Regions from separate parts of the Guptibacillus sedimenti genome, predicted to be linked through region 1. Evidence: riboswitches for the same ligand, from Rfam matches in the RefSeq annotation. Region 1 holds a riboswitch; each other region holds the start of a gene.
The links. A riboswitch is a leader RNA that binds a small molecule or an ion and turns the genes downstream of it on or off. The one in region 1 is predicted to bind lysine.
Positions count from the first base shown of each region.

Region 1 (12,876 bases):
TAATTGGTACTGATCAAACAGGACATGCAAGAGGTGTACTGTATGATGATTACATTCAAAAAATTGAAGAAGCTGATAAATTAGTAGAAGATTATGTTCACTTCCTGCATGAAAATGGATTTATGGAAAACACAACTTTGATTGTATGCGCGGATCATGGACAGGCGGATGGAATCGGGGGACACGGCCATCTTGATGAAGGGGAACGGTTCGTGCCATTTTTCTTAAATGGCCCATCGATTGCTAAAGGAAAAATTGTCGAAGAAAAACATAGCCTTACGTCCGTTGCACCGACAGTGGCGCATTTACTTGGAGCCCCTATTCCATCGCATAGTAGGGGAGCAATTTTAGAGGAAGCTTTTCAAGATAGGAAGGAAGAAGTAATAAAATGAAGCAACACGTCATTGTATTTTTACCTGCACACAACGAAGAGGATTCGATTGGTGAAGTAATCAAACAAATCCCAAGAGATATTCATCCTACCGTTCGCGTAAGTGTATTAGTTATAGACGATGGGTCTACGGACCGAACTGTAGAAGTTTCAAAATCAGCGGGTGCAGACTACATTTATTCTTTTAAAACAAATCAAGGACTTGGTGCCGCGGTTCGAAAAGGAATTTCTCACTCAGTCGAACTTGGCGCAGATATTGGCGTTATGCTTGATGCTGATAATGAATACCCGGCATGGCAATTACCAGACCTACTCGAACCTGTTTTTAATTGCGAAGCAGACTATGTGATGGGATCTCGGTTTAAAGGAACGATTGATGGCATGCGATTACATCGGCGGCTAGGCAATTATTGTTTTACGTTTCTTCAATCACTCCTTTTGCAAAAGTGGATCTATGATGGGCAATCAGGAATGAGGGTGTTTTCAAGACAGGCGATGGAGCACAGTGAAATTATTCATGATTACAACTATGCTCAGGTACTAACATTAAATCTTGTTAGAAAAGGATTTAGAGTTAAGGAAGTGCCAATCACTTATCAAGTACGCTCGACAGGTGAATCCTATATTAAATTCAAAGCGTATTTAACTTCCGTTTTACCAGCAATTTTTAAGGAAATGACTCGCCCCGTTCAGAAGGTAGCAATCAACTATCATGCCCATGATCTCAATCTTAGCAAGATGGAAACAATCATGGCAGAAAAGTCACACTAATTACCGATCTGTTATTGACTTCAATGATGATAATCATTATCATTATCAATGAGGAGGATTTCTAATGAAAAAACGCATTCTATCATCAGTCTTTTTACTAACACTTATTTGTACTCTTGCTGTACCAGATCTTGCTCAGGCTTATTCCTATGGAGATCCTACTGAAGAAAAAGTAGCTGAAGCCTATAGTGAGATGTCTGCTAAATTAAATGAATCTCCTCCTAATTTTAATCAAGCCAACGAAATATTTTCTTCTGTCAAAGAAGAAATACAATTACATATGGGTGATGATGCGGTTCAGGCTGTTCAAACTGAATTAGACAATGAGAATGAAGAAGCTGTGATGACAAATATGCAGCAAATCCTTGTGCTTAATATCTCTAGAAGACTTGAAAATGTAGAGAAAGATTTTGAAGAGTATGATACGACAAGAAAATTGGTTGGTAAAGCAGATGCTACATATAAAACGCTCTCTCCAGTAGTGAAAGACACAAATCCTGAACTTGACGAAACAATAAAAAATGAGTTTGAAGTTATACTTGATTCTCTCGGTAATCCTGGTTTGTTTGGGGTTGGTGAGAAAGAATCGAATGAAGAACAGTTTGCTGAAAGCAAGAAAGTTATTCTTGATGGATTACAAGATCATTTTAAAATGAAATCGGTTGAGATCGGTCACTTTGGTGAAAGTGCGACTGAAGAAGAAACGTCGAGTGGGAAAACAGATTGGACTGATTTAGGTCAACTCTCGAATTGGATCCCGCTCATCATTCTTGTAGCAATAATTGTTGGAGTTGTCATTTTTACAACAAGAAAGCGTCGTCGCTAAGCATTTGTTTGTAGAAAGGGGAAAGTTTAATGGAAATTCAGGCATTACTGATCATGTTCAGAGAAGTACTTGAAGCGCTTCTCATTATTGGAATCATAACCACTTATATGAAACGAATGGGACAGTGCCAGTATAACAAGTTTGTCTGGTTAGGAGCCGGTCTTGCTGTTGTAGCAAGTATTGGAGTTGCCATGCTGTTTCAGGTTGTTTTCACAGGATTCGCAGCGATGGGAAGCGAGATCTACCTGAAAATTTCCATTATGCTTATCTCAGCTGTTTTATTAACTCAAATGGTATTCTGGATGGCTTCGCATAGCCGTAACCTCAAAGGTAAAACTGAGGGGAAGATGACGGAATACATTACGACAGGTAATGTTATTGGGATGGTAATTCACTCCTTCTTAGTTGTTCTACGAGAAGGTGTTGAAACTGTTTTCTTCTTTGCAGCGATTACTGGAGGGGACATCGGTAAAGGATTTGAAGGATGGGGAGCGATTACTGGAGTCTTAATTGCTTCCGCCGTTTCATACTTTTTCTTTAAAGGTACGATGCGTATTCCACTTAAATCCTTCTTTAAAATCACTGGTATTTTTATTGTACTCATTGCAGGTGGGTTATTTGTACAGGGAATATCAATGATGCAGGATATTAAATTAATTGGCAGTGTTATGCCTCATGTATATGACTTAACATGGTTTTTACCTGAGCATCCAATTGACTATGCCCATTATGTGCGAGATCAAGGGGTAGCTCCGTTACTCTCTGGTGATATCGGTATCTTCTTTAAAGCATTGTTTGGTTATTCCTCAATGCCTTCCATTGAAGAAATTATAGCGTATGTCGGTTACTTTACCGTGATTTACTTGCTCGTCAATCACCAGAAAGAGCCTGTAAAAGCAGAAGTAAAAGAACCTAATAATAAAGCTGTTTTTAAAGCAACGAACGAGATGAATGAATCTGCAGTAAAATAAGCTCACTAAGTACAAGGCGGAATAAATCGTCTTGTGCTTTTTTTCATCATTAGTACCGCAAACGATAGCTTTGCGCCTCTGTTTGAAACTGAAAAGGATGATACAAAATGAATCGAGCTTTTAGAAATCGAAAGGAACGGTATGCCATTCATACCCTGGTATGGGTTTTGTCACTCATTAGCCTTATGTTACTCGTATGGTGGAGATTTATTTATGCAATCGAGTCCCCACGTTCCTGGGATCAAGTTGACTTTACTTTAGCCCTCGATCGTTTTGATTTATTTGCAATGCAGCCACATTTTCCAGGGTATCCTTATTTTATTCTTGGAGGCATTTGGCTAAACAAATGGATTTCTAATCCAGCTGAGGCACTTGCAACTTGGAATTCTCTTCTTATGCTACTTGCCACATATCCAATGTATAGAATAAGTCGATCGTTTCTCTCAAAGACGTTTAGCATTGTAGCAGTCAGTCTTATTCAATCTATGGTGTTTATAAATGTACTAACCGTTCAACCGATGAGTGAAGCTTCAGCGGTTGCAATTCTCTGGTGGTATATGTGGAGTTTACAACAAGGCTTTACTAAACATTCAACTGTTTGGATCGTAATATCTTCATTTTTCTTTAGTTTATTACTAGGGGTGCGATTATCGTATTTACCGTTCGGAATTGGCTACGTGTGGCTATTGATTCATCGGAAAAACAAATATACAAAAAAAGAATATCTCTCTTTTTTAATGATGCAAGTACTAGTAGCTGCAGTTTTTCAGTTCATATGGGTTGGAGGTCTTGCTGTTTCTGAAGGAGGGGTCGCTGCTTTTCTTCAGCTCGCATTAGGATTCTCTGAAGGTCACTTTGAAGAATGGGGAGGAACAGCTGTTTCCGCATCGAGTTCTTTTTTTGAGCGTCTATCTCATCTTTTTCTAAATAATATTGTATGGACAGGGATTGGTGGGCAAAACCTTTTTGTATTGTTATTACTCTTAACACTCTTCGTATACTTATCAATGGTTCGAGTGAAGAAACCAATAAAGATTAGGGAAGTCTCATGGTTTGGATGGGCGTTTGCCAGTATGATCTTTAGTTATTTTCTTTGGGCTTTATTTGCACAGAATATAGATAAGCCTCGACATATTCTCCCGCTTCCTGGAATGGTATTGCTTGGATTTCTATGGTGTGGATTAAAAAAACAATATGATGGGTCGAAAAAAATGTTGCTATTGTTAGCCGTCATAATTAGCGTGCAGTCAGTGGTTTCTTATATAACCATGAAGGAAGCAAACGATCCAGCGGCTGTTTATCAATTAATTGATTACCTAGAAGACGAGAGTGAACCGCTTATTGTGTATACTTGGGAAGAAACAAGGGTAATGTCTTTTAATCGTGTTTCATTTGAACATGAACAAATTTACACCTATTCAACCTTTCTCGCAGATCTTCGTTATTATGAAAATCATCGCGTGTATTTAACAGAGCAAGTAGTTGAAGGGTTTGCAAAACAAGGGATACCGATTCAAGATCAAGTGAAACGAATCCAAACATTTCATTCTTCAACGCTATATGATCCTGTCTATCATGACATTGTGTTATATGAGTTTCTAAAGTAATCGGTTAAAGAGTGACTATGTTACAATAAAAGGGGAACATAGATACGCCTTGAAAGGGAGCAAAGAGGTGAGTCAGTATGGAACAACATCTGAAAAATAAGCTAGCGATTCTTCCTGACCAACCCGGGTGTTACTTGATGAAAGATCGCCAGGGAACGATTATTTATGTCGGGAAAGCGAAAGTGTTAAAAAATAGAGTCCGTTCGTATTTTAGCGGATCACACGATGGGAAAACACAGCGTCTAGTAGGGGAAATACGCGATTTTGAATATATCGTTACATCTACAAATCTTGAAGCTCTTATTTTAGAGCTTAATTTAATCAAAAAACATGATCCAAAATATAACGTCATGCTTAAAGATGACAAAAGCTATCCTTATATTAAAATAACGGCTGAAGAGCAGCCGCGCTTAATCACTACACGCAAAATCAAAAAAGATAAAGGGAAATATTTTGGTCCATATCCAAACGCATATGCTGCTAGTGCAACAAAGAAATTATTGGACCGTCTCTATCCATTGCGAAAGTGTCGAAAGATGCCTGATCGGGTCTGCCTTTACTATCATATCGGACAATGTCTTGCGCCTTGCGTTAACGATATTTCAAAGGAACAAAACAAAGAAATGATTGAGGGCATTACCCGCTTTTTAAACGGAGGTCATCAAGAAGTAAAAGAAGATATCGAACGAAAAATGATGACTGCTTCAGAAAACATGGACTTCGAACGAGCGAAAGAGTTTCGAGATTTAATGTTTCATATCGATAAAGTAATGGAAGTTCAGAAAATCCAATCCAATGATGGCATCGATCGAGATATATTCGGCTATAGCTTTGACAAAGGATGGATGTGTGTCCAAGTTTTCTTTGTACGACAGGGGAAATTAATTGAAAGAGATGTTTCGCTTTTTCCTTTCTATAATGACGCTGAAGAAGATTTCTTAACCTATATCGGTCAATTCTACCTTCAGCAAAATCATCCTAAACCGAAAGAGGTTTTACTTCCTCAGCAGGTAAATGCTCAGATGGTTGAAGAACTTCTTCAAGTTCCTGTTCATCAACCTAAGCGCGGAAAGAAAAAAGAACTTGTAGAGCTTACAATGAAAAATGCAACGATTGCACTTAATGAGAAATTCTCATTAATAGAACGAGATGAAAAGAGAACGATTGATGCTGTTGAAAATTTGGGCCATCAGCTCGGTATAGACGCACCTCTTCGAATTGAAGCTTTTGATAACTCAAATATCCAGGGAACCAACCCAGTCTCAGCGATGGTGGTGTTTATTGATGGAAAACCAAAGAAAAATGAATATCGAAAGTATAAAATAAGAACGGTTGATGGTCCAAATGATGTAGGATCAATGAAAGAAGTTGTCAGAAGAAGATATTCGAGAGTGTTAAAGGAAAGTGGACCACTCCCTGATTTAATTATCATTGATGGAGGCATTGCTCAAATACAAGCAGCAAAAGACGTTCTTGAGAATGAGCTTAGTCTTGAAATTCCGGTTTGCTCTCTTACTAAAGATGAGAAACATAAAACATCTCACCTTCTCATTGGTGATCCTCCGCAGGGTGTATTCTTACCAAGAAATAGTCAGGAATTCTATCTTTTACAGCGAATTCAGGATGAAGTGCATCGGTTTGCTATTACGTTTCATCGGCAGCTTCGAGGTAAATCAATGCTTAAATCAAGCCTTGATGACATCCCGGGTATAGGTGAGAAAAGAAAAAAGAAGTTGTTGAATCATTTTGGATCCATTAAAAGAATGAAAGAAGCCACTGCAGAAGATCTTCATAATGCCGGATTACCGATGAATGTAGCGGAGGAAGTTGTGGCTCGATTTGAAAATCAATCAAATTAATTTTAAAGAACATCTTGCGGCATTCACGTAAGTTCGTTATAATGAGTGAAATTTAATAGTTCCACACTTCGAAAGTTGAAGTGATGGTAGAGGCGCAAAAACCATTAGTAAGCTTACGGGAGAGTGTTAAGACTCGTTGATCGAAGTTGAAAGGGGAATTTGCCGAAGTGGAAAGGCGCTTATCCGTCTGAAACTGGATCTGTATTGAATAAATGCAGAGCTGTCATCCAATACCTACCCGGGAATTGGATGGAGAACTATCTCACAAAGGGACGTTTTCTTGGATTTGTTATGAAAACAACAGTGAGGTTTTTCTCATTGTTGTTTTTTTATACTTTAATAGCGAAAAGAATCATTAAAGTATATAAAAAACAGAGGCATCGCTTTTTATTAGCGAAGCAATTTATCCATTTCGACTCTTAAATTCGTGAGTATGAGTAAGATGCGAGTAAAACGCATAGGGATAACCAAGCTGTATGAAAGAAAGGATGGAGAGAGTGGGACTACGTGTATTGAAATTCGGAGGTACGTCTGTTGGAGATGTAGACAAAATTAAAAATGTTTCCAAAAGACTAATGGAAGCTGTAAACAATGGAGACGAGGTTGTAGCAGTTGTTTCTGCGATGGGGAAAACAACTGATGAACTTGTAGGATTATCAAAAGGAATTACTTCTAAACCATCTCCAAGAGAGCTTGATATGCTCCTAACGACTGGTGAACAAGTGACAACAGCACTTCTTTCAATGGCCTTAAATGAAGAAGGTTACGATGCTATTTCACTAACAGGCTGGCAGGCTGGAATTAAAACCGAAACGTTTCATGGTAATGCAAGAATTCTTGATATAGATGCTTCCCGGATGAATCAACATCTTGCTGAAGGGAAAATCGTGATTGTTGCAGGATTCCAAGGATTAACGGATACATCTGACATTGCAACGCTTGGCCGCGGTGGTTCTGATACAACAGCTGTCGCAATTGCAGCCGCTCTTAAAGCAGATCGTTGTGAAATCTATACGGATGTAGATGGCGTATATACGACCGATCCTCGCTACGTAAAAGGTGCAAGAAAGCTTTCTACCATTTCATACGATGAAATGCTTGAGCTAGCCAATCTTGGAGCTGGTGTTCTGCATCCGAGAGCGGTAGAATTCGCAAAAAACTACAATATTCTGCTCGAGGTACGCTCGAGTTTTACAAATGAACCTGGAACGCTAATTGAGGAGGTCGTATCAATGGAACAAAATTTGGTGGTTAGAGGTCTTGCTTTTGAAAGTAATGTTACAAAAATAACAATTTCAGGTTTACCGAATGAGCTTACAACGCTCCCATCTCTATTTTCATCCCTTGCTTCAAATGGCATTAACGTAGATGTAATCATTCAAAGCACAGGAGAGAAAAATACAACGAGCATCTCGTTTTCAATTGAAACTGCTTCTCTCGAGTTAACGCTAGATGTCCTTCGTCGTATCAAAGTGAAACTTCCTTATGAACATATTTATCATGAATCAGATCTAGCTAAAGTATCAATAGTTGGATCTGGTATGATTTCAAATCCAGGCGTTGCTGCACAGATGTTTGAAGTACTTGCTGAACATGGAATTGAAATGAAAATGGTTAGCACATCAGAAATCAAAGTATCAACGATCGTGCCGGAAGAAAAAATGATTTATGCAATTGAGTCACTACATGACAAATTCCAGCTAGACGAGAGAACACCTGTTAATCAAATGTAATCGAAAAGGAGACCACGCCGTGGTCTCCTTTTTATCAATTAAATTTGATCTTTCGGGTCCCATTTTACTGTGAATTGAATGTCATTCTTTTTATCAATTTCATAGGCCTCAGCAATGCAATGGAGCATGTTTTGATATTGTTCAGCAAGAAAGCCTGCCTCTAGTTGATAACAGGCAATACGACTTGTTTTTTTTCGTTCTGTGATGAGTTCTGAATGAAGATCGAAAGTTATTTCATTCTTTTTTTCTTGTACAATTGATAATCGCCCCCAACCAGCACGCTGAAAAAACTCTTCAATCTCTTCTCGTGTGGAGAGAGGGAACTGTCTGGCCATTTCTTTTCCAGTCCAGTATAAAACAGCAGGCTGCTCACTTCCAAGAAGTTCAGGAATAAGAATTTCTCGGTAGAATTCATACCCAAAAGCAGTTGTTTCTAGTTCATGGCTGTAATCAATCGAGTTCGTACGCTTCTTAAACATAAATTCCTCCCAGCTTTTCTACTAAATTATTATAACGTTTAATAGTAAAATCCTCCATAGCATAAACGATAGAATTTACAACAAAGGAAGCGTATTCAATAGATAGAAATGAAAGTCTAGCAAAGCAATTTTGAAAACTCAAAATGTACGCGTTTTCTTGACGGTCCTAAATGATGGGAGTACAATGGGTATGTCACAATATAATCGACAGAAAGCGATGATTTCTGTGCATGCAAAGACTTCTTTAATAGAAAAAATGCACTGGCAGATGGTAGCTTAACAACTTAAAAGGGGGACACACAAAACATGGCCGCAAGTCGAGACTTTGTAAGCCGAAAATTGCATTCGCTTCTAGGAGTAATTCCACTCGGACTCTTCGTTATTCAGCATTTAACAGTTAACTATTTTGCAACAAGAGGGCCCGAAGCATTTAATGACGCAGCTCACTTTATGGAGAGTCTTCCATACAGGTATGTGCTCGAAATTTTTGTCATTTTCTTACCGCTCTTATTTCATGCGATTTACGGTGTTTATATCGCATTTCAATCCAAAAATAACGTTAGTCGCTACGGCTATCTACGTAACTGGATGTTTTACTTGCAGCGGATCTCAGGCGTGGTCGTATTAATCTTTGTAACATGGCACGTCTGGCAAACGAGATTACAGGCCGCAATGGGAGCTGAAGTGAACTACCAAATGATGGTTGATATCTTATCAAATCCAGCCATGATGATCTTTTACATTATCGGTGTACTTGGTACAGTATTCCACTTCGCCAATGGCTTATGGTCATTCTTCGTAAGCTGGGGCTTTACAGTAACACCAAAATCACAGCGTGTGATGACTTATGTCACAATGATTATTTTCGTTGCACTTTCAGTAGTAGGCATGCGCGCGTTGTTTGCATTTGTGTAAGATAGTGAACTGTCTTCACCACGTCTGATACATAATTTTTCAGACAGAGCCAGCATTTAAGGGGGAACCGTTCTTATGAGTAAAGGAAAATTAGTGATAGTTGGAGGCGGCCTAGCAGGATTAATGGCAACCATCAAAGCTGCTGAAGCAGGAATGAACGTGGATCTACTTTCCATCGTTCCAGTTAAACGATCTCACTCCGTATGTGCACAGGGGGGGATAAATGGTGCTGTTAATACAAAAGGGGAAGGTGACTCTCCCTGGGAACATTTTGACGACACTGTCTATGGAGGAGACTTTCTTGCAAATCAGCCTCCTGTAAAAGCAATGTGTGATGCGGCACCAGGTATTATTCATTTAATGGATCGAATGGGTGTTATGTTCAACCGTACACCTGAAGGTCTTCTTGATTTCCGCCGCTTTGGTGGTACACAGCATCACCGTACTGCGTTTGCGGGTGCTACGACTGGTCAGCAGCTTCTTTATGCGCTAGATGAACAAGTGCGTCGTCATGAAGTAGCAGGACTTGTTACGAAGTATGAAGGATGGGAGTTCTTATCAGCTATTCTCGATGATGATGGTGTTTGTCGCGGTGTGGTTGGTGAAAATTTAACGACTTCTGAAATCCGAAGCTTTGAAGCTGATGCGGTTATTATGGCGACAGGTGGACCTGGTATTATTTTCGGTAAGAGTACAAACTCAGTAATTAATACTGGATCTGCAGCTGGAGCGCTCTATCAGCAAGGAGCAATTTATTCAAATGGTGAATTTATTCAAATTCACCCAACTGCAATTCCAGGTGATGATAAACTTCGCCTTATGAGTGAGTCAGCACGTGGTGAAGGTGGCCGTGTATGGACTTATAAAGATGGGAAGCCATGGTATTTCCTTGAAGAAAAGTACCCGGCTTATGGTAACCTTGTTCCGCGAGATATTGCGACAAGAGAAATCTTCGATGTTTGTGTTAGTCAAAAGCTTGGAATTAATGGGGAAAACATGGTTTACCTTGATCTTTCTCACAAAGATTCGAAAGAGCTAGATGTTAAACTTGGCGGTATTATTGAAATCTATGAAAAATTCATGGGAGACGATCCACGCAAAGTACCTATGAAAATATTCCCAGCTGTTCACTATTCAATGGGTGGACTATGGGTTGATTTTAATCAGCAGACAAATATTCCAGGATTGTTTGCAGCTGGGGAATGTGACTATTCTCAACATGGTGGTAATCGTCTTGGAGCAAATTCTCTTCTATCATCTATTTATGGTGGAATGGTTGCAGGTCCGAATGCAGTTGACTACATTAATGGACTAGAATCAACGGTGGAAGATCTTTCTTCTTCTTTATTTGAGAAACACCAACAAGAAGAGCAAGCGAAACAAGATGCGATTATGAAGATGGATGGAACAGAAAATGCTTATCAAATTCATAAAGAGCTTGGCGAATGGATGACTGCCAACGTTACAGTAGTGCGTAATAATGATAAGTTGAAAGAAACGGATGAAAAGATCCAAGAATTGATGGAGCGTTACGAGAATATCAATATTAATGATACGTCCAAATGGAGTAATCAAGGGGCTTCGTTCACTCGACAGCTTTCAAACATGCTGCAGTTAGCACGAGTGATTACAATCGGTGCTTTAAATCGTAATGAAAGTCGTGGAGCACATTACAAGCCTGATTTCCCTGAACGTAATGATGAAGAGTGGTTGAAAACAACCATGGCGAAATACGATGCAGTTAACAACAAACCAGAGTTCTACTACGAAGAAGTAGATACATCATTAATTACACCTCGTAAACGTGATTATTCTAAGAAGAAAGCGGGGAATAAATGATGAGTGAAAAGAAAACCGTTACTCTTAAAATAAAAAGGCAGGATGGCCCTGATTCTGCGGCGTATGAAGAAACGTTTACAATTCCATATCGTCAAAACATGAACGTGATTTCTGCTTTAATGGAAATTCGTCGTAATCCTGTTAATGCAAATGGTGAGAAAACAACTCCAGTTATTTGGGAAATGGGTTGTCTTGAAGAAGTTTGTGGAGCTTGTTCAATGGTGATTAACGGTAAACCACGCCAATCTTGTACAGCTCTTTTAGATCAGCTTGAACAGCCGATTCGTTTGGCTCCGATGACAACATTCCCTGTCGTGCGTGATTTGGCAGTCGATCGAAGTAGAATGTTTGATGCGCTTAAGAAAGTAAAAGCCTGGATTCCAATCGATGGAACTTATGATCTTGGTCCAGGTCCAAGAATGCCAGAAAATAAACGTCAGTGGGCTTATGAGCTATCAAAATGTATGACTTGTGGTGTTTGCCTTGAAGCATGTCCAAACGTAAACAGCCGTTCTGAATTTATTGGCCCAGCGGCTGTATCTCAAGTACGCTTATTTAACGCCCACCCAACAGGTGCAATGAACAAAGAGGAACGTCTTGAAGGTTTAATGGGAGATGGAGGCCTTGCCAATTGCGGTAACTCGCAAAACTGTGTGCAGTCCTGTCCGAAGGGCATTCCATTAACAACTTCTATTGCTGCAATGAATCGAGCGACTTCACTCCAAACATTTAAAAACTTCTTTGGAAGTGATCACTAAAAAAGATCCCCTTTTGGGGATCTTTTTTCATGAAGATAGTTGTGGATGTATGCATTTCCTTTTACTTACGATATTTCTCAGGAAATGATGAACAAGAGCGAAGGTTGTCATATTGGTTTTATTAAAGATATCAGGTTGAAAATGTGAATAAATGTAACACGAATCATAGAAATTCATATATTGTATGGACTATATGATTTCAGTTGAAGTAGCTTTGTTGCCCTATCGAGGAGGGTGGAATGTTGAAAGGGAACCACTACCGACCAAAGCCACTATTAACCAAAAGAGAAAGAGAAGTTTTCGAACTACTTGTTCAAGACAAAACAACAAGAGAAATTGCAGAAGAACTGTTTATTAGCGAAAAAACAGTTCGAAACCACATTTCGAACACGATGCAAAAGCTTGGAGTAAAGGGGCGTTCTCAGGCTGTTGTTGAATTGCTTCGACTGGGAGAGTTAGAAATTTAGTTGAACCGGCTTAATAAAGCCGGTTTTTCCTATTGAGTATAGAGATTTGTTAGATTGTTATTAAACTATTCTAAGATAACGGTAAAGAAAATTTCGTGGGTCGTTTTCAATAACTAAAGGTCGCTTATCGAATTAGTGGCACTTATATATATAGAGTCTCCAATAATAACGACACAAAAGAAATATAATCCGTAAAGGTGAAAAATATTCCCAAAACGTTTATGATGGAGGGAAGACGATTGATTGGAACGTTTTCTCAT
Region 1 is NZ_JAQQWV010000001.1:1,213,388-1,226,263, forward strand. Features, by position in the region: gene PQ578_RS05875 (alkaline phosphatase family protein) at 1-392, shown strand, start outside; gene PQ578_RS05880 (glycosyltransferase family 2 protein) at 389-1,162, shown strand; gene PQ578_RS05885 (hypothetical protein) at 1,227-1,988, shown strand; gene PQ578_RS05890 (FTR1 family iron permease) at 2,018-2,959, shown strand; gene PQ578_RS05895 (hypothetical protein) at 3,067-4,566, shown strand; gene uvrC (excinuclease ABC subunit UvrC) at 4,644-6,425, shown strand; lysine riboswitch at 6,505-6,693, shown strand; gene PQ578_RS05905 (aspartate kinase) at 6,923-8,158, shown strand; gene PQ578_RS05910 (YslB family protein) at 8,197-8,637, opposite strand; gene PQ578_RS05915 (succinate dehydrogenase cytochrome b558 subunit) at 8,944-9,552, shown strand; gene sdhA (succinate dehydrogenase flavoprotein subunit) at 9,628-11,391, shown strand; gene sdhB (succinate dehydrogenase iron-sulfur subunit) at 11,391-12,149, shown strand; gene PQ578_RS05930 (helix-turn-helix domain-containing protein) at 12,389-12,616, shown strand.

Region 2 (12,876 bases), 390 kb from region 1:
CCCTCGCATATATGAAAAAGAAAAGCGTGGATTATAAAAGTGGCGCTCTTTTTTTTCTAGGAAGTGGTCCAGGAGCAATTCTTGGGGCATGGCTGAACAAATTTATACAGGTTGATTATTTTTCTATTTATTTTGGGGTATTTATGGTGCTTGTTTCCATATTATTAATGGTAAGGAACCGTTTACGTCCGATGAAGTTAAATGGGCAATTCCAACGCTCGTATACGGATTCTGATGGATTGCAAGTAAACTATACCTTTTCTGCTCTTGCAGCTGTGATAGTTTCGTTCGTTGTTGGCGTCATTTCTGGTCTTTTTGGAATAGGTGGCGGGTCTCTCATGGTGCCGGCGATGATTCTCTTATTTGGATTTCCGACAACAGTTGCGGTTGCGACCTCGATGTTTATGATTTTTCTTTCAAGTATAACAGGTACCCTGACGCATTTAGCGCTTGGTAACATTCAGTGGTTTTTACTGCTGGGATTAATTCCAGGGGCCTGGATTGGAGCAAAGTGCGGATCGTTTATTAACCAGAAACTTTCGGACAAAACCATCGTTGTGATTTTAAGATGGATGTTAATCATTGTCGGTGTCCGACTTATCTGGCAGGGAACGATGGGGTAAGAAAGGAAGAGTATTTTGACTTCTAGAACATTACAATTTTATTATACGAACGATCTTCACAGTCATTTCGAAAACTGGTCCAAGGTGTCGTCTTATCTCAAAGAGAAGAAGCGCATGCACGAGCTTCAAGGCACACCCTATCTCCTTCTCGATTTAGGAGACCATTCTGACAAGGTTCATCCAATGACTGAGGGAATGGTTGGAAAGGGCAACGTTCAGCTGTTGAATGATCTTCAATACGACTACGCCACAATTGGCAATAATGAGGGCATTACGTTTTCAAAAAAAGAGCTAGAAGCGCTGTATACTGAAGCTAGTTTTGAGGTGCTTGTGGCGAATCTCTATCATCAAGATGGCACAAGACCCGCATGGGCGGCCCCTTATAAAATTCATGAGTTAAATGGTGTGAAAGTGGGGATCATTGGCGTTACGATTCCCTATGAGCAATTTTACTCGCTATTAGGTTGGAAAATCGATTCGCCATATGATTTTCTACAAGCTATGATTGATGAAGTTCGTCAACAATCAGATGTTGTCGTGCTGATGTCTCATATGGGACTAGGCAATGACGAACAAATGGCACGAGAGATGAATGGCATTGATATTATTATCGGTGCTCATACCCATCATGTGTTAAAGCATGGGATGCTTGTAGAGGACACGCTCATTACACAGGCAGGGAAAAACGGGAATTACGTTGGAGAAGTGACCGTTTGCATCGATATGGACACAAGGGAGATTACGGATAAAGAGGCTTATGCAATTTCGGTTCGAAATCGGAAAGAAGATCGTCCAACTTTTGAAATGATTCAAAGATTAAGTATAGAAGCGCAATCGATGCTAGAAGAAGTTGTCTGTCGACTTGAGCAGCCTCTTGAATCTGAGTGGTTTCAACGGTCGGTTTTAGCGGATGAATTAGCCGCTGCCCTTCGAGAATGGTGTCATGCAGATATTGGCATGATTAATGCCGGTATGCTCCTTGATGGATTACCAGAAGGACAGGTCTCACGAGAAGATCTCCACCGCATTTGTCCTCATCCCGTAAACCCTTGTAAAGTGATCTTAAGAGGAAGTGAGTTACGCGAAATCATTTCCCACGCGATGTCAGATGAAATCGTGAACTTAAGTTTTAAAGGACTAGGATTCAGAGGAGAAGTGATGGGCATCATGGCATTCGACGGTCTTGAAGTGACGACGGTTGAGATGGAAGACGGACTTCGTCATGTTACTGACGTTCTTCACAATGGTCATCCACTCATATCTGATCAAGAATATGCCGTGGCCACAGCTGATATGTTCACGTTTGGTAAATTCTATCCACAAATGAAGCATGCAAAGAAGAAGTATTATCTTCCTGAAATGCTTCGTGATCTTCTTGCCTGGCGTCTTGAGAATAGGCATTAAAACTTTGTACGTATGATTGTCAAACATGCTGTTGGGTTCATATAGATATAGTGATATTCATTCAGGTCAGGAGGCGGGAATGACGTGATCACTATGACACCAATCATGATTGATGGTCATCCGTTTACAGCAGTTAGTATGCAGCTTCCAAAAACAAATTTTCTAGCGGTCATGAATGAAAACGGCTATATTATGTGCGGCGCACTGGATATTGCTTTACTTAATGAGAAGTTAAGTGACCGGAAGATTATTGCAGGAAGAGCTGTAGGCGTAAGATCGATTGATCAGCTGCTTGATGCCCCACTTGAATCTGTTACGCTTGAAGCAGAAGCGCGAGGCATTAAGGTCGGCACAAAGGGCAGAGATGCCATGCTTAAGATGATGTGAAAAAAGCCTTAGCCAATTTGCTTAGGCTTTTTTCTTTGTTATTAAAAAAATCACATTAATAGGGAAGCAGCATTCTGGAGAAATTGTCCATACTTCTCTCTTTCATAGCATATACATGAGGAAGAGAAGGGAGGGTTCATGGTGTTTCGAACTCGTAGAAAATTCTTTAGAAAGGGGCCGCTTCCCTTTCGTTATGTGTTTGTCATCTCCTTCCTACTATTCATTTTTATGACGGTCCAGGGGCTATGGATCGTTGAAAAAGGAATAAAGCCTACACTGATTGAAATTGCCCGTACAGAGACGAATCGGATCGCAACAATAGCGATTAACGAAGCCATTAATCAGAAGATGGCTGAAGAAGTAGATAATTATCAAGATTCGTTAATAAAAGAAGTGACTGATAATGAAGGAAAGTTGGTGCGAGTTCAGATCAATCAAAGGGCAGTTACTCAGGTGCTTGCCCAATCAACTGAAAAAGTACAGCGATTTCTAAAAAGTGTGGAAGACGGAACGTTAGATTACTGGGCGGAACAAAATGGTGTGGAGCTTGAAGTAGATGATCAAACATCGTTAGATAATGGGATCATTCATTATATTCCAATTGGTCAGGCGTTTGATAACACGTTACTTGCCAATATGGGACCAAAAGTTCCTGTGCGTTTCACAGCGATCGGTGAAGTGAAGTCTGATTATAAAAGTACAATTGAACCAGTTGGTATTAATAATATTTCTGTCGACATTCGGGTTCATATTGAAGTGAAAGTAAAAATCGTTATCCCATTTGCTACGGATTCTGATGTGGTGACGACGGATATTCCTGTTTTGTTAACGATTATTCCAGGTGAAGTACCAAATTTCTATAACAATGGTTCAGAAGGTGGGTTACCTACTCCATCTATTCAAATTGATGATATGGAATAATCTACAATTGCAGGATGAGAGAAAGTAAGGTATACTTTAAAACTGAACTTAATATTGTTCCTTATCTTATACGATGAGGTAGAGGAGCAGATCCTCATGAGTACGTGTTGGGAGAATGACACCAATGATCAGCATCGAAAGGGAGATCTGCCGAAGCATAAATAACGGTCACATTATTTATGTTGGGGCGGCATTGAAAAAGTGTCGAACTGTCATTATGAGTCTAACTTGTAATGGAGAACTACTGATCGGGGTGGACACTTAACATTGACTCGGTGAAGCGAGCAATGATAGGACCAATCCTATCATTGCTCGCTTTTTTGCGTTCAGAAACAAGCGGCTAAGTGGTAGGCGTCCATTCCGGTTTGCATGACAATCATTTATTTATTAGGAGGATATTCATGGAGAATTCAATTCTATCCATTATTCCACCGCTCATAGCTTTGCTAATGGTAGTGGTGACAAGGAAAGTGCTTCCTTCACTTGGAGTGGGCATTATTCTTGGTGCACTTATGATCAACGATTGGAGTGTCCCAGGATCATTAAATGAAATTTATACAATCGTGAAAGGGATTTTTATTGATTCCGAGACCGGTGGCTTAAATACTTGGAACATGTACATTATTTTCTTCTTACTTTTATTAGGAATGATGACAGCCTTTATCTCGATCTCAGGTGGAAGTCGTGCCTTTGGTGAATGGGCGATGAAACGCGTCAAAACAAGAGTTGGCGCACAGCTTGTAACAGCCGTATTTGGTATTATTATTTTTATTGATGATTACTTTAATTCGCTAGCCGTTGGTAATGTGAGTCGACCGATTACGGACAGGCATAATGTATCAAGGGCAAAACTTGCTTATATTATTGACTCCACTGCAGCACCGATGTGTATTATTTCCCCGATTTCAAGCTGGGGTGCTTATATTATCGCACTTATTGGTGGCGTACTAGCAACACATAGTATTACAGGCGTTGGCGCATTAGAAGCGTTTATCAGAATGATTCCAATGAACTTATACGCTCTCTTTGCTCTAGCCATGGTTTTCTTTGTGAGTTATTTTGATATCAACTTAAAAGCAATGAAGGTTCATGAAGATCGTGCCCAGAAAACTGGTGATGTTCTTGATCCTGACCAAGGTGCCGTACCTGGTCAAACAACGGGTCTTCCTGAAAGTGAAAAAGGTAAAGTAGCAGATCTTGCATGGCCGATCATCATGCTGATTGCAGGAACTGTGGCGTTTATGATTATCACAGGCATTCAGGCGGTGAGCGGAACAGATACAGCAGTAACCGCTTTGTCGATTTTTGAAAACACGGATGTTGCCGCATCGCTTCTATATGGTGGATTAATTGGGCTTGCAACATCTCTCATTTTCTTCTTTATGAAACGAATGGGCGGTGCCGTGCTTGGTAAAGGAATATGGGAAGGAATTAAATCAATGCTTCCGGCGGTATACATTCTTTTCTTTGCGTGGACGCTAATTGAGATTATTGGAAGTCTAGGAACAGGAAAGTATCTTGCAGGTCTAGTAAATGACCACATTATGATTGGCTTCTTGCCTGCCATTTTATTCTTGCTTGCAGGAGTAATGGCCTTTGCAACAGGTACGTCATGGGGAACATTTGGCATTATGCTTCCAATTGCGGGGGAGATTGCTGCGGCAACCGATCCTACTTACATGCTGCCAGTTCTTGCAGCTGTGCTTGCCGGAGCTGTATTCGGTGATCATTGTTCACCGATCTCAGATACAACCATTCTTTCTTCCACAGGGGCAGGAAGTCACCATATCGATCATGTGATGACTCAGTTGCCTTATGCCTTGCTTGTGGCAGGAATATCATTGCTTGGCTACCTTGTTTTAGGATTTACAGGTAGTGCGATTATTGGATTTGTTGTTACAGCCATTTTCTTTGGAATTCTCGCTTTTATCCTGAAAACAAAATATGCCAACAGACCGGTTGAAGCGGCAAAATAATAAAGAAACAGGAGGTATTTCCTCCTGTTTTTTTATGTATTTACACAAAAATAGAGAGATTTCTATGAAAAATTGAACGATTCATACCAAAAAAGAAAAAAGATTGTTTTGACAAGGACATACGTACTAGATATACTATAAACAAAATAATCTGAATTTACTTAAAAGTCTTAACCTTTTTCTGGAAGGAGGCTTATAGTGAAAAGGGTTTAATTTGTTCAAGGGGGTAATTCATTTGGAAAATCGTGCGCAATGGGGAACAAGGGCTGGATTTATTTTAGCTGCAGTTGGATCAGCGATAGGTCTAGGAAACATTTGGAGATTTCCGGCTGTTGCTTATGACAATGGTGGCGGGGCATTTTTTATACCTTATTTATTTGCATTACTAACAGCTGGAATCCCAATTTTAATTCTTGAATTTACAATAGGGCATAAGTTCCGTGGATCAGCGCCACTTTCGTTCTTTCGAATGAATAAAAAGATGGAATGGCTTGGCTGGTGGGGCGTTATTGTTGCCTTTGTTATCTCGACATACTACGCCGTTATTATTGCGTGGGCGATCTCGTATAGCTATTTTGCTTTTAACCAGAGCTGGGGTTCAGATACAGAAGCGTTCCTTTTTAACGATTATTTGAAATTGACGGTTGATCCTGGACAAACAGGTAGTATCGTACCAGGCGTATTTCTTCCGTTAATTGCTGTATGGATTATTACATTAGGCGTTCTTCTTGCCGGTGTTAAAAAAGGAATTGAGCGTGCTAACAAGATTTTCATTCCTACTTTAATTGTTCTTTTCTTAATTATTGTCATCCGAGCAGTGACGCTTCCTGGTGCTGCTGAAGGACTAAATGCTTTCTTCACACCGAATTTTGACAGCATTACATCTGGTAGTGTATGGGTTGCTGCCTATGGACAAATCTTCTTTAGTTTATCGATTGCTTTTGCTATTATGATTACTTATTCTAGTTACTTACCTAAGAAGTCAGATATTACGAATAACGCCTTTATTACTGGTTTCGGTAACTCAGCATTCGAACTACTTGCTGGTATTGGTGTATTCTCTGCACTAGGTTTTATGGCACAACAGCAAGGACTTAGCGTTGGTGAAGTAGTGAGCGGTGGCGTAGGACTAGCTTTCGTTGTCTTCCCACAAATTATTAATGAGTTCCCAGCATTGAACGGTTTGTTTGGCTTCCTGTTCTTTGCATCACTTGTTCTAGCTGGATTGTCTTCTCTTATTTCTATTTCAGAAACGTACGTAGCAGGGGTTTCTGAGAAGTTTGGAATTTCTCGCACAAAAGCTGTTTTAATTGGTGGAGGAATTTCTTCCATTATCTCAATTTTATTTGCGACTCAAGGCGGCTTGTTCTTCCTAGATGCAGCGGATTATTTCATTAACCAGTTCGGTATTGCATTTGTTGGTCTTGTAGAAGTAGTCGTAGTGGCTTGGGTGCTTCGTGAGCTTAATACGCTTGAAACACATGCAAACGGCATTTCAGATATTTCGCTGAAGTACTGGTGGAAAGCTTGTCTTGGCGTTATTACTCCGTTAGTACTTGGATACATGATGTTTGATCTGTTTAAAACGAATCTTCTTCGTCAATTTGATACGCCTACTGGAAACTATGAAGGTTACTCAAACGGCTTTATCCTTTATAGCGGCTGGGCTGTCGCAGGGTTCGCCATTCTGGTTGGAATTCTATTCAGCCTAAAGAAATGGGATGCGAAAGTAGAGCAGCAAAAGTATAAGGAGGTAAGCTAATATGGGTGGTAGCGCGATCTTTATGATGGTTGTTGGAATGGTCATTATCTGGGGTGGTCTTGCAGCAAGTATTCTAAATGCTGTTAGAGTCTCAAAAAAACAATGAAACTAAAAGAAGAACTAGCGCGCTAGTTCTTCTTTTTTTTAGGATTTTTTTCGCGCTCTTTCCTGGCGTTCCCAAAGTCGTAAAGAAGGATATGGATCATATGACCATTCTGTTCTTCCGTTATCTTTATAAATACCGTAATGCAGGTGCGGTGGAAATTTCCCCGCTGTTCCTTTAGGGCCATATCCTGAGCTACCAACGTAGCCAATGATCTCACCAGGCTGAACAACGCTTCCCTTCTCAATCCCTTTTTCAAAACCGTTTAGGTGTGCATAGTAGTGATAATTCCCATCAATATCCCGGATGCCAATCCGCCAACCACCATATTCATTCCATCCTTTTGTTTCCACAGTTCCATAACTTGTGGCTTTAACACCAACACCATAAGAAGCAAAAATATCTGTTCCTTCATGAATGCGAAGGCCACCCCAGCCTCGTCGGTCACCCCATGTGCTTCGGTAGCTGTAGTTTGCGTGCAGAGGGACTGGAAAGGCATGTTTATCAAGCTTTAGCGTTTCGAATCGTTTGTAAACAGCACTATTGCTTGTAATGGTTCGAACCGCCTGATCGCGGTGATAAAAGTCCCATAATCCAATTTGTAGGTCTTCGAACGAAGTTCCGTATTTTTGCAAGAAGTCACCAATCGTATAAAGAAGATCTTCATCATTCGTTCGGTCTGCTTTACCATCACCGTTCCCATCAAGTCCTATGCCGCCAAAAAACGAAATCGACTCTGTGCTTGTATCTTCCTTATTCGGATTTGCTGCGCCCGTCCATTTTTCTGGGGCAATGTAAATGGCTATAGCTCCTTTTTCACGAGGAATATCTTTTTGAGACCTTCTAATGCTTCGTTCATATTGATCAATTCCGGCGTAAAGATACCATGGAACTTGCGTGACGGCTTCCATTTTATGAAACAGCATCATGCGTTCGTTCTTTAATTTATCTTCATTCACTTCAGCAGAAAAAACAGTAGCTGGTATGAGAAAGAAAAGAACAAGGATAAGAAAACTGTATTTTCTCAATCGTTTCTTCTCCTTTCGTTATTTGTCATTACACTTAGTGTGCATTTCAAATCGCAAATCATTAGATCTAAATAATGGAAGGTCTAAAGTCTTAATCGTCACGAGATTCACACTTTTTATGGAAATCCATGGGGTAACTATGGTATTCTTTAATACAGAAAAGCGATAGGTGAGGTGAATGTATTGAGTAAGAAAGAAGAGTATCTAAGAAAACCCGAATGGTTGAAAATAAAATTAAATACGAACGAGAACTATAAAGGTCTTAAAAAGATGATGCGTGAGAAGAAACTACATACGGTCTGTGAAGAAGCGCGTTGTCCTAATATTCATGAGTGCTGGGCTGTACGTAAAACAGCGACATTTATGATTCTTGGTGATGTTTGTACGCGAGCGTGCCGTTTCTGTGCGGTTAAAACAGGTCTTCCAACAGAACTAGATTGGGCTGAACCAGAGCGTGTTGCTGATTCGGTTGAACAAATGGGCTTAAAGCACGTCGTCATCACGGCAGTAGCGCGAGATGATTTGAAAGATGGTGGTGCAGCTGTATTTGCTGAAACGGTTCGAGCTATTCGTAGAAAAAATCCATTCTGCTCAATTGAAGTTCTTCCTTCTGACATGGGTGGTCAATACGAAGCGCTTGAAACCCTTATGGATGCAAAACCGGATATCATGAATCATAATATTGAAACAGTGGAGCGTTTAACGCCAAGAGTGCGTGCACGTGCAAAATACCGTCGTACTCTTGAGTTTCTTCAGCGTGCCAAGGAAATGAACCCTGAGATTCCGACAAAATCAAGCATTATGCTGGGACTTGGTGAAACAAAAGAGGAGATTATTCAAACATTGGATGATCTTCGGGCACACGACGTTGATATTGTTACACTTGGCCAATACTTACAACCTTCGAAAAAGCATTTAAAAGTTGAAAAATATTGGACACCACAAGAATTTCTTGAGTTAAAAGATATTGCGTTGGAAAAAGGATTTAAACACTGCGAATCTGGTCCAATGGTTCGTTCTTCTTATCATGCGGATGAGCAAGTTAATGCCGCGAAACAAGCAACAAATTAAGTCAGTTTTAGAAAACCAGAAAAATCGGCCTGCTGAGGGCCGATTTTTTTACTTCGACATCATTTCTTTACCGCCTGTATCGTTTAAATCCTCATTCATTTCACCTTTCATTTCACCGTTCTCATTCTCTCCATCACTCACTTTTTTGCCCTGTGGTGCTTTTTTCATTTTGGCGATGGTTTCTTCAATGCTTTTATCTAAATCCCCTGTTGCCGCAGAGGCATTTTGGTACCGTTCGATTTCCGCAATCATTCCTTCTTCGTCTGAAACATACACATGGTAATACCTTGGGATAACGGAGAGGGCTGTTTTCTTAACTTGATCAGCGGTTGCATCACGGTCTTTCGAAGTGGATTTATAGGCGATTAACACTTCTTCATCTGTCACTAGCGTTGCCACATCATTCACATAAGGAAGCACGATGGCCATCGAACCGATCATATCAGACATACGATCACGATCGAGGTAAGCAATGTTTTCAGGTTGCTTTTGAGAATTCATGTTGTTTGTATTTCGTGTGTGACGAATGTAACCAAATCCGCCTTTTTTGGCCTTTTCCTGAGAGTTTGCAGTATTCATTCCGTACTCTTCTGGATCGGTTTTAACCGGTGTTAAATCTGCATGATCAAAGGAATCAGTCGCATTTTCTCCCTGACATGCCGTAATTCCAATTGCAAGTGGCAGTATAAGCAATATGTGTTTTTTCAAATGTCTTCACCTCCATACTGTTATCATGACCGAACTAAGCTTCTTTTTTCCTGGTATTACTTGGACAATTCCAATAAAAAAGGTATCATTAGACTAATGAGCCCATTTGAAATGAGGGAAGTAGCATGATAAAAGTGAATCAACATACATTTGAGTTGATGAAAGATGAAAGAGAAGGATGGAACGAAGAAGCTTTTCTTGCTCGATATAGTGAGATTCTAGATAAATACGACTATATTGTCGGAGACTGGGGATACGGTCAGCTTCGATTAAAAGGATTTTTTGATGATCGCAATCAGAAAGCGACATTTGATACAAAATTCAGCACGGTGCTGGATTATTTATATGAATACTGCAATTTTGGCTGTCCTTACTTTGTATTAAAAAAGCAAAAGAAAGAAAATCCTAAGAAGCAACAACAAGAAGCATAAGCCGAGTAGGCTTATGCTTTGTATGGTTTTTCAGAGTCCTTGTCTGGATCATCGTGTGGTGGATGGGAACCAGGGTCCTGACGAGGTAAGTGTTGGTGAAGGTTTTTATTCTCGTAGTTAAACGCACTGTAAGATCGCTGGCCTTCTCGCCATGGAGTCGTTTTACCCAGCTTTTTATTTACCGGTGAACCATATGGACCCTCCGGGGTATCTTCTGGAAGGACGTAATTTCTTCCCTTTTCTACGTTAGCAAAGTCTTGATAATCTTCATCATCAAACATGAATAAACACCACCTTAGGAGGTAGTGTATTCATTGCTAACTAAAATATTAGTGACTTAGAACTTCTCTCAAAAAGTTGCGAAGTTCTTCGGCATCTTCCTCATTGAGAGAGTAGGCATGCTCGAGGTTTCCTGGCTCATTTAGATCATCGTGGCCGATAATTGCAAATTTGCCTCCTTGAATATCGAGGACTAACGATTTTCCATAAAAGCGATCTGATTTTACAATACAAAGGTCAAACCGATGATTGCTTCCCATAAAGCACACGAACCTGGCTTCAGTAGCCTCCTGTTCGTCGTAGATGAGTCGTTCATCTTCCATCATAGCACCCTCCTTTTCTAGTTAACGCTATCATACCATCTTATGAAGCGTTGTCATACAAGCTTTCGATAGAAAATGTAAGCTTTTGCATTTTAGGATATGATAAACTAAAGAAAAGTATTTATATCGATTGGATTAAAGGCAGGTGTATTTCTATGTACTTTGTGGATCGTAAGAAAATTGAAGAACAGCTCATTTATTTTGATAAAATGATAAAGATATTAAAAGAAAGTTCTTTTCAGACGGAACTTCAAATGCTTGGATTAGAGAGACTTCATCATGTTTTTATTGAAAGCATGATCGATGTCGGAAACAGCATGATCGATGGTTTTATTATGCGAGATCCGGGTAGTTATGAGGATATTATTGAAATTTTATCTGATGAAAAAGTGATTTCCTCTGAGAATGCTGTTCGGTTAAAAGAAGTAGTTGGTATGAGAAAACCGCTTATGCAGGAGTATGTTAACCCTCAACATGGAGCATTGGAGCAAAACCTACGGAAAAATCTCAGTGCACTTGAGCAATTTCCTGCTGATATAAGAAAGTACTTAACGCAAGAATTGGGCGCAGTCTCAGCTTTTCTTCCAGACAATCATCGTTAAAACTTGAATAATCGAAGCATGTAAAGAAAGAAGGGTGTATTTGATGAGAGGTAGTAAGAACTGTGAAAAGAAATTAACGTTATGCATTCAAAAACACGGCTGGGGAACCGCTTTCGATAAATGAAAGCGGTTTTCTTATGGATTGGATAAATAGAAGGAGGAAGTAAAAAATGAAAAACTATAAAGGTTATTTAATTGATCTAGATGGCACGATGTACCGTGGCACTGAAAAGATTCATGAGGCAGTTGAATTCGTGAAGCGTTTAAAGGAAGCGGATATTCCTTATTTATTTGTGACGAACAATTCATCAAAACGGAAAGAACAAGTGTCTGAGAAGCTTGAGGCATTTGGTGTTCCTTGCACGCCAAATCATGTGTTTACAACAAGTATGGCGACAGCAAGCTATATCTCACATGAGAAGAATGATGCATCGGTGTATGTAATCGGTGAAGAAGGGATTCGCGATGCGTTAACGGATGAAGGACTAACGCTTCAAGACGATCATCCCGATTACGTTGTCGTTGGCATTGACCGCTCAATTACTTATGAAAAATTTGCTAAAGCTTGTATTGCCGTTCGAAACGGGGCTACGTTTATATCGACTAATGGCGATATTGCGATTCCAACAGAACGTGGATTGCTACCTGGTAATGGTTCATTAACTTCAGTGGTTTCTGTTTCAACAGAAACGGATCCGATTTTTATTGGGAAGCCTGAACCGATTATTATGGAACAAGCTTTGGCACAACTCGGTACATCTAAGGAAGAGACGTTAATGGTAGGGGATAATTACCGGACAGATATCCTTGCAGGCATTAACGCAGGATTAGATACCCTGCTTGTGCACACGGGTGTCACGACGAAAGAGCACTTGGAGTCAGTGGAAAAGCTCCCAACGTATACCGTTCAAACATTAGATGAATGGAGCATATAAAAACGCCCCCGGAGGGCGTTTTTATGTTGGGTTATTCCGTTTTTTGTGCTCGATGTGCAAGACGACTTGAGGCGGCTGCTGCAATCGCGCCAACAATATCATCGAGGTACGTGTGACATTCACCTGTCGTCTTATCGTTTAATCGTTCTAGAATACCTGGCTTTTGCTTATCGATAAAGCCATAATTCGTAAAACCTATCGAACCATAAACGTTGACGATTGATAAAGCAATAATTTCATCGACACCATATAAACCTTCATCTTTCATTAAAATATCTTGGAGCGGTTGATCAAGAAGTTTTTTCTCCGTTAATTCATCTAGT
Region 2 is NZ_JAQQWV010000001.1:822,551-835,426, forward strand. Features, by position in the region: gene PQ578_RS04000 (sulfite exporter TauE/SafE family protein) at 1-623, shown strand, start outside; gene PQ578_RS04005 (bifunctional metallophosphatase/5'-nucleotidase) at 639-2,027, shown strand; gene PQ578_RS04010 (YunC family protein) at 2,112-2,414, shown strand; gene yunB (sporulation protein YunB) at 2,556-3,335, shown strand; lysine riboswitch at 3,407-3,587, shown strand; gene PQ578_RS04020 (Na+/H+ antiporter NhaC family protein) at 3,737-5,311, shown strand; gene PQ578_RS04025 (sodium-dependent transporter) at 5,547-7,073, shown strand; gene PQ578_RS04030 (methionine/alanine import family NSS transporter small subunit) at 7,075-7,179, shown strand; gene PQ578_RS04035 (M23 family metallopeptidase) at 7,218-8,204, opposite strand; gene lipA (lipoyl synthase) at 8,388-9,275, shown strand; gene PQ578_RS04045 (YhcN/YlaJ family sporulation lipoprotein) at 9,324-9,983, opposite strand; gene PQ578_RS04050 (YutD family protein) at 10,109-10,414, shown strand; gene PQ578_RS04055 (hypothetical protein) at 10,426-10,695, opposite strand; gene PQ578_RS04060 (DUF3055 domain-containing protein) at 10,744-11,016, opposite strand; gene PQ578_RS04065 (DUF86 domain-containing protein) at 11,172-11,618, shown strand; gene PQ578_RS04070 (TIGR01457 family HAD-type hydrolase) at 11,789-12,553, shown strand; gene PQ578_RS04075 (phosphatidylglycerophosphatase A family protein) at 12,585-12,876, opposite strand, start outside.
Region 2: it holds a riboswitch for lysine, as region 1 does, so the genes downstream of both, PQ578_RS04020 (Na+/H+ antiporter NhaC family protein) here and PQ578_RS05905 (aspartate kinase) in region 1, are expected to answer to the same signal.

Region 3 (6,875 bases), on a different contig from region 1:
GTCCCAGACTTTAACTTCTTTCATCACATCGCCTTGCTTAATGCGAAGAACCGTATCCATTCCTTCTGTTACCTGACCAAAAACAGTGTGAACACCGTCAAGGTGAGGCTGAGGTTCATGAACAAGGAAAAACTGGCTTCCACCTGTATTTTTACCTGCATGAGCCATAGACAATGAACCAGCTACGTGCTTATGAGGGTTTCCTTCTGTTTCACAATCGATCGAATAGCCTGGTCCGCCCATTCCAGATCCTGTTGGGTCTCCACCCTGTGCTACGAAACCTGGGATAACACGGTGAAAGTTTACACCATTGTAAAAACCTTCGTTAGCAAGCTTTTCAAAGTTAGCAACGGTATTCGGTGCTGCTTCTGGGTAAAACTCAATTTCAATTGTTTCTCCATTATCAAATGCGATTGTTCCTTTTTTCATAAATAAATCCTCCTGCACTAACAATTTTCTTCAAAGCTCTTTCATTATAGCACATACTTAAGCTGTTCCCTATCATTTCTACTTTTACAAAGTTATTTTGAAATAATCGCTTGTTTTAATGGAAGGTCATGACGAATTAAATCCTCAAAAGATTCTCTCTTCACGACAAGTTGTGCTTCTCCATTTTCTACAAAAACCACCGCTGGTCGAGGTAATCTGTTATAGTTATTTGCCATAGAATACCCGTACGCCCCAGTTGAAAACACAGCCATCGTATCTCCTGCTATAGCGCGTTGTAATGTGCAATCCCAGATTAACATGTCACCTGACTCACAACATTTTCCTGCAACAGAATAAACCTGTTCTTTCGGCTCATTCATGCGATTTGCAATCGTTGCTTCATACTTTGCTTGATAAAGGGCCGGTCGCAAATTATCCGTCATTCCTCCATCTACTGCAAGATAATGACGAAGTTCTGGCACTTTCTTGTGTGATCCTACTGTATATAACGTCAAGCCAGCTTCTCCAACGAGTGAACGTCCTGGCTCAATCCAAATTTCTGGGATTCTCATTTCATTACCTAACTGAGCTCTTACAGCATTAACCATTGCCTCGATATAGTCTCCAACTGGTAGTGGATGATCTTCTTCAGTATACCGAATTCCAAACCCCCCACCTAGGTTAAGAACTTCTGGCTCATACCCATAGAGTTCAAACCATTTAGCAAGGTAACGATAAATTTTCTCAATAGCCATTACAAAACCATTCGTTTCAAAGATTTGAGAACCAATGTGACAATGGAGACCAAGAAGGTGAATAGCTTTCATGCTTGTTGCTTGAACAATCGCTTGTTCCACTTGACCACTTTGTAAATCAAAACCAAATTTTGAATCTTCCTGTCCAGTTAAGATATAGTCATGGGTATGTGCTTCAATTCCAGGCGTTATACGCAAAAGCACATTTGCAACCACATTTTTCTCTTCCGCTAATTGTTCAAGTAACGTTAGCTCATAAAAGTTATCCACAACAAAGCACCCTATTTTTGCATCTAACGCCATTCGAATTTCCGCTTCACTTTTGTTATTTCCATGAAAGTGAATGCGTTCTACCGGAAACCCTGCTTTTAAAGCTGTATAGAGTTCTCCACCTGAAACCACATCAAGACTTAAGCCTTCTTCTTCCGCAAGTTGAATCATTGCCATACAAGAGAATGCTTTACTAGCATAGGCTACTTGGTAGTTGACCTTCTCCTGTTCAAAAGCATTTCGAAATGCTCGCGCTTTCTCTCTAATCATCGCTACATCATAAACATATAAGGCCGTTCCGTATTTTTCACTTAATTTTACTGTATCAACGCCTCCAACGGATAAATGGCCTTCTTCTGAAATTGCTGACGTTCCGTATAAATTCACGATCATTTCTCCCCTCTCGCTTATATGAATGCGAGCAACCCTCCACAAAATAAGAAAAACAGCCAACTTTATAGATACATTGGCTGTTTTCTCCGTATCCTCACGAGTTGGATTAGCTCACCACCGAAAAATTCCTCTTTCAGTGACAGTCTGCAACTTGTTCAGCAGCAGCCCAGCAAGAAAAGTATGGCTCTTTTCTCACTTCGGCAAATTGACCTTTCTGATATCATCCTCGCATTCCATTCTATGCTCAGATACCATACTCATTCGTTTTGCGCCTCTATCCCCATTACATTCAATGAGGTCTATTCAATTAAGAAATAAATTATCATACTTTTTAAGATTCGGCAAGTGGTTTGTCCGGTTGCTTCGTTTCATTTTGTGGTTCTGTAATGCTTGGACGTAGTTTAGTGAGTGGAACTGATACACGAATCAACACTTGAATAAAGGCTTTGGGATTAAAAGGAATAAACGGCCATAAGTAGGGGGTGTTTAAAGGTTTTAACGCAACAAGGAATAAAATGATTGCCGTAATTCCAATCATATATCCCGGCACTCGAAAGAAAAAGACAAGGAATAAAAGAAGAAGCCTTACAAGTTTATTTGCAATCGATAATTCATAACTTGGTGTTGCATATGATCCTATGGCAGCAATCGAAACATATAGGATAACTTCTGGAACGAATAATCCGACATCAATGGCAATCTGTCCGATCAATACGGCTGCAATTAATCCCATGGCAGTGGAAAGTGGTGTTGGGGTGTGAATTGCAGCCATCCTCAGCGTTTCAATCCCTACTTCAGCAAGAATAATTTGAACGAAAATCGGTACATTTGTTTCATCATTCGGGCCGATAAAATCGATCGTTTTAGGAAGTAACTGCGGTTCATATACCGCTAATAACCACAGTGGTAGCAAGAGTAGCGCAGCTAACATCCCACCAAATCGGACCCATCTTAAAAACGCGCCTGGTAAAGGGGCTTCTCGATATTCTTCAGCATGTTGAACATGATGAAAAAAAGTAGTTGGTGTTATAATAACGCTTGGTGAAGTATCTACGATGATTAACACGTGCCCTTCAAGTAAATGAGAAGCGGCAACATCAGGCCTTTCCGTATATCGCACAAGTGGAAAAGGGTTACCTGCCTGGTGCACAAGAAACTCTTCTACCGTTTTATCGGCCATTGGAATACCATCAATGTTAATTTCTTTTAATTTCTTTTTTATAATTTCAACTAAATTTGGATTGGCCACATCTTGAATATAGGTAATACATACATCTGTTTTAGACCGTTCTCCAACTTGGAAAATTTCATTGCGTAATCGACCATCTCGTATGCGGCGTCTAGTTAAGGCCGTATTTTCAATAATGTTTTCAGTAAAACCATCACGTGAGCCTCTAATAACTTTTTCTGTATCTGGCTCCTGTGGCGTTCTACCTGGATATTTTCGAACATCAATAATATAAGCGATTTCTTCGCCTTCCATAAAAACTGCAATTAATCCAGATAAAACCTGGTCGACGACTTCATCGAACGTTTCAACCTCTGTGACCTGCTGATGTGGCAAATGATTATGTATCACCTGCTCAAATTTAACCGTTAATCGATGATGATCATCAACCTCCATCAGTTCTCGCATAATTTCTACAATGATGGATGTGTCACAAAGCCCTGTACAATAGTAAAACTGAATTTCTTTGTTAAGAATCTTAAGTTTTCGAACTCCTACATCAAAACTTTTTCCAATTCCGATTGATTTCTTTAAAAATTCTTCGTTTTCTTTAAGCTTTTTAAATATTTTTTGTTTATTATCGCTTTTAGTGGTCATAAAAACCGCTCCTTTCTAGCAGAATTTGAACGGCTTTCAATGTTATAGGCGAACCAACTTCCGGATCATCATAACCAGACATTTTACCTATATCACCGACACCTATAATAATGGGAAGGTTTAATTTATCTAAGATCGACACAGTGTCGCCATCTATTCTCCCCGCCTCCATATCTGCAAATCCATTTTTGTCCACTCCATAATGTGTCAATTCTCCGTCACGGTCAATGGAGACATCTACCCTCGTCCATTCTGAAAAATGAGTTCTGGATGCGACTGCAATAGCTCCAAGTAGTTCAATGCTTTCATCTTCAGCAACAGATTGCATAGCAAGTTCCCCATATCCTTCACCCGGAAATCCACTATCATCGAACATAACAAAAACTGGATCATGAGGAGCTTCTTTAATAAGAGCGATAATTTCATAACCAGCAAGCGGGGTAGGATTTCCTGCAGATTGACTAATGCATCTTCCTCCAATATCTGAAGCTACTTTCTCAATGGCTTTTTGTGCATAAAGGTCTCCGTCAGTAACGAAGATCACCCGCCGCTTTTTCATAATTTTCACCCCTTTGGTTTAAATAAAATGGCTACAATAAAGCCAAAAACAATTGCAGAAGAAATACCTGCTGAGGTTAATTGGAATATTCCCATTGCAATTCCAATGAAGCCGTGTTCTTCCCCTTGTTGCATAGCGCCATGAAGAAGTGAATGACCAAAGCTAGTAATAGGTACAGTCGCACCAGCTCCAGCAAATTCAATAAGGCGATCATAAATCCCAAATCCATCAAGCACTGCTCCTGCTACAACAAAAGAAGACATGACGTGAGCTGGAGTTAATCTGAAAATATCAAGTAATAATTGACCGATGACACAGATACCACCACCGACTGCAAAAGCGATAAAATATTCCACTATTTCACACCTCCAACTCGTTCAAATACGACCGCGTGAGCAATAGCAGGCATTGATTCTTTTTGCTGAACCATTACGGGACTATGCAAACATCCTGTTGCTGTCACAAGAATTTTGTTATAATTCCCCTTTTTTAGAAGGTCAATAAGGTGACCATATGTGACGACCGCAGAACAAGCACACCCACTTCCACCAGCAAATACTTCTTTTTGATCTGGTCTGTAAATCATCAGCCCGCAATCATTATGATTGTTAGTAATGTCAAATCCCTTTTCACTTAACAAATCCCTTACAATCGGAGCTCCTACAGCTGATAAGTCACCGGTAACGATAAGGTCATAAGCTGAAGGTTCAATATTTAAATCAGCAAAGTGAGTCGCTAGTGTATCTGCTGCAGCTGGGGCCATTGCACTCCCCATATCAAATGGATCCTTTATTCCCCAATCCACGACTCGACCAATTGTTGCTGCGGAAATTCTTATATCCGATGGTTCTTGACTAATTAATGCGGCACCTGCACCTGTAACAGTTGAGGTAGCCGTTCCAGGCTTTTGACCACCATATTCTGTTGGGTATCGAAACTGCCTTTCTGCTGTTGCATTATGGCTACTTACTCCCGCAATAGCTTTATTAGCAAATCCACCTTCTACTAACGATGAAGCAATGGCTAGAGATTCCATTGAGGTCGAACATGCTCCAAAAACGCCAAGAAAAGGAATTTGATTTGTTCTAGCTGTATAAGTGGCACTAACAATTTGATTCAATAAATCACCTGCCACAAAAATGTCAACATCATTGTGGGTTAATTCCTTTTTTGATAAACAACTTTCTACCGCATCCTCTAGTAACTTTCTTTCTGCCAGTTCCCAATTATCCTGGTCACAATGAAGGTTACTATAGGTGACATCAAACGAATCTCCAAACGGCCCCTCAGCTTCTTTAGGACCAACCGCTGTCCCTACAGACTGCAAAAAAACAGTAGAGAACTCCCAAGTTTGTTTTCCTGACTTCATAACAATTCTCTCCTTATATCAGCGCTTTAAAGAGCATTCTGAGTATGCCGACAATGTATGCTGCAACAACACCAAACACGATGACCGAACCAGCAAGTTTGAACATGTTCGTTGCAATTCCAAGTACAATGCCCTCACTTTTATGTTCAAGAGCTGCGCTTGTAATTGAATTTGCAAAACCTGTTACAGGTACTGCAGAACCTGCACCTGCAAATTGACCAAGTTTGTCATACCAACCAAAAGCAGTTAAAAGCGCCGCGATAAGGATCAGTGTGGCAACCGTTGGATTTCCTGCATTTTTTTCTGAAAAGTTAAAGACGTTCATATAAAAATTCTGTACGCCCTGGCCGAACATACAAATAAATCCTCCTACAACAAATGCTTTCACCACATTTAATAAATAAGGCGGTTTTGGCTGATAAGTTTTAATATTTTTTGTATATTGTTTCTGGTCGTTCAACGAATTTGCCATTATTTAAAACCTCCATTTACAAAGATTGTCCAATGAAACAATGATCCGAAAACCTTCCCTAACACAATAGCCATTAGTAAAAGCAAGATCTTATCGATAAATCCAATTCGTTTCGTTAGTATAGGAAGAACATTTAAAACTTCCGTTAAGGCAGCCGCTAACATACCAATAAACACTCCCGCTCCAAGTCCAATTGGGATAACTACAAATTTAGGGAGGTTTAAAGTTGGGTTTCGTAAAGATAACCAGCTTGATACAATAGCCCCCATAATAATTCCCCATTCGTAAAAGCGAATAAGATGTAAAGTCTTTGATAGCTGTGTGAGACGGGGAATAATACCAAGAACCGAAAGAAAAGCAACGAACCCAGCTCCTACAGCAATTCCTTCCGCAAAACCAATAAGCATAACGAGTAGAAACTGAGCATTCATGGTTTGTTATGACCATTCTCATCGTTTTCATGGACAATGACATATTGGTCAAGATCTTGTTGGTAATTAAACATTTCTACTTCCAAAGGACTTGGCTCTTCATTAAATCGCTTTTTAAAAAGATGGTTAAAGAAGAGAACCATCCCGATTCCGAGACCAAATGAATAGGGCACTTGCAGAAGCAAGGGCTTCGGATTATCAATTCCAGTCACAATTTTATAAATCTGTTGATGCACTTCTCTCATACTGACATCTTCGTGAAAGTTCATGATCGCGAGAGCAGCCCCAATAAATAATAAAAACCAGATAAACACAAAATAAACAGGTGCTAGTTTTTTCTTAGGATATTGAACTTCAACAATTGTTTGTGTA
Region 3 is NZ_JAQQWV010000014.1:18,213-25,087, forward strand. Features, by position in the region: gene PQ578_RS21965 (peptidylprolyl isomerase) at 1-429, opposite strand, end outside; gene lysA (diaminopimelate decarboxylase) at 522-1,841, opposite strand; lysine riboswitch at 1,947-2,132, opposite strand; gene PQ578_RS21975 (spore germination protein) at 2,179-3,672, opposite strand; gene spoVAEA (stage V sporulation protein SpoVABEA) at 3,662-4,231, opposite strand; gene spoVAE (stage V sporulation protein AE) at 4,237-4,587, opposite strand; gene spoVAD (stage V sporulation protein AD) at 4,587-5,600, opposite strand; gene spoVAC (stage V sporulation protein AC) at 5,614-6,072, opposite strand; gene PQ578_RS22000 (stage V sporulation protein AB) at 6,072-6,503, opposite strand; gene PQ578_RS22005 (stage V sporulation protein AA) at 6,500-6,875, opposite strand, start outside.
Region 3: it holds a riboswitch for lysine, as region 1 does, so the genes downstream of both, lysA (diaminopimelate decarboxylase) here and PQ578_RS05905 (aspartate kinase) in region 1, are expected to answer to the same signal.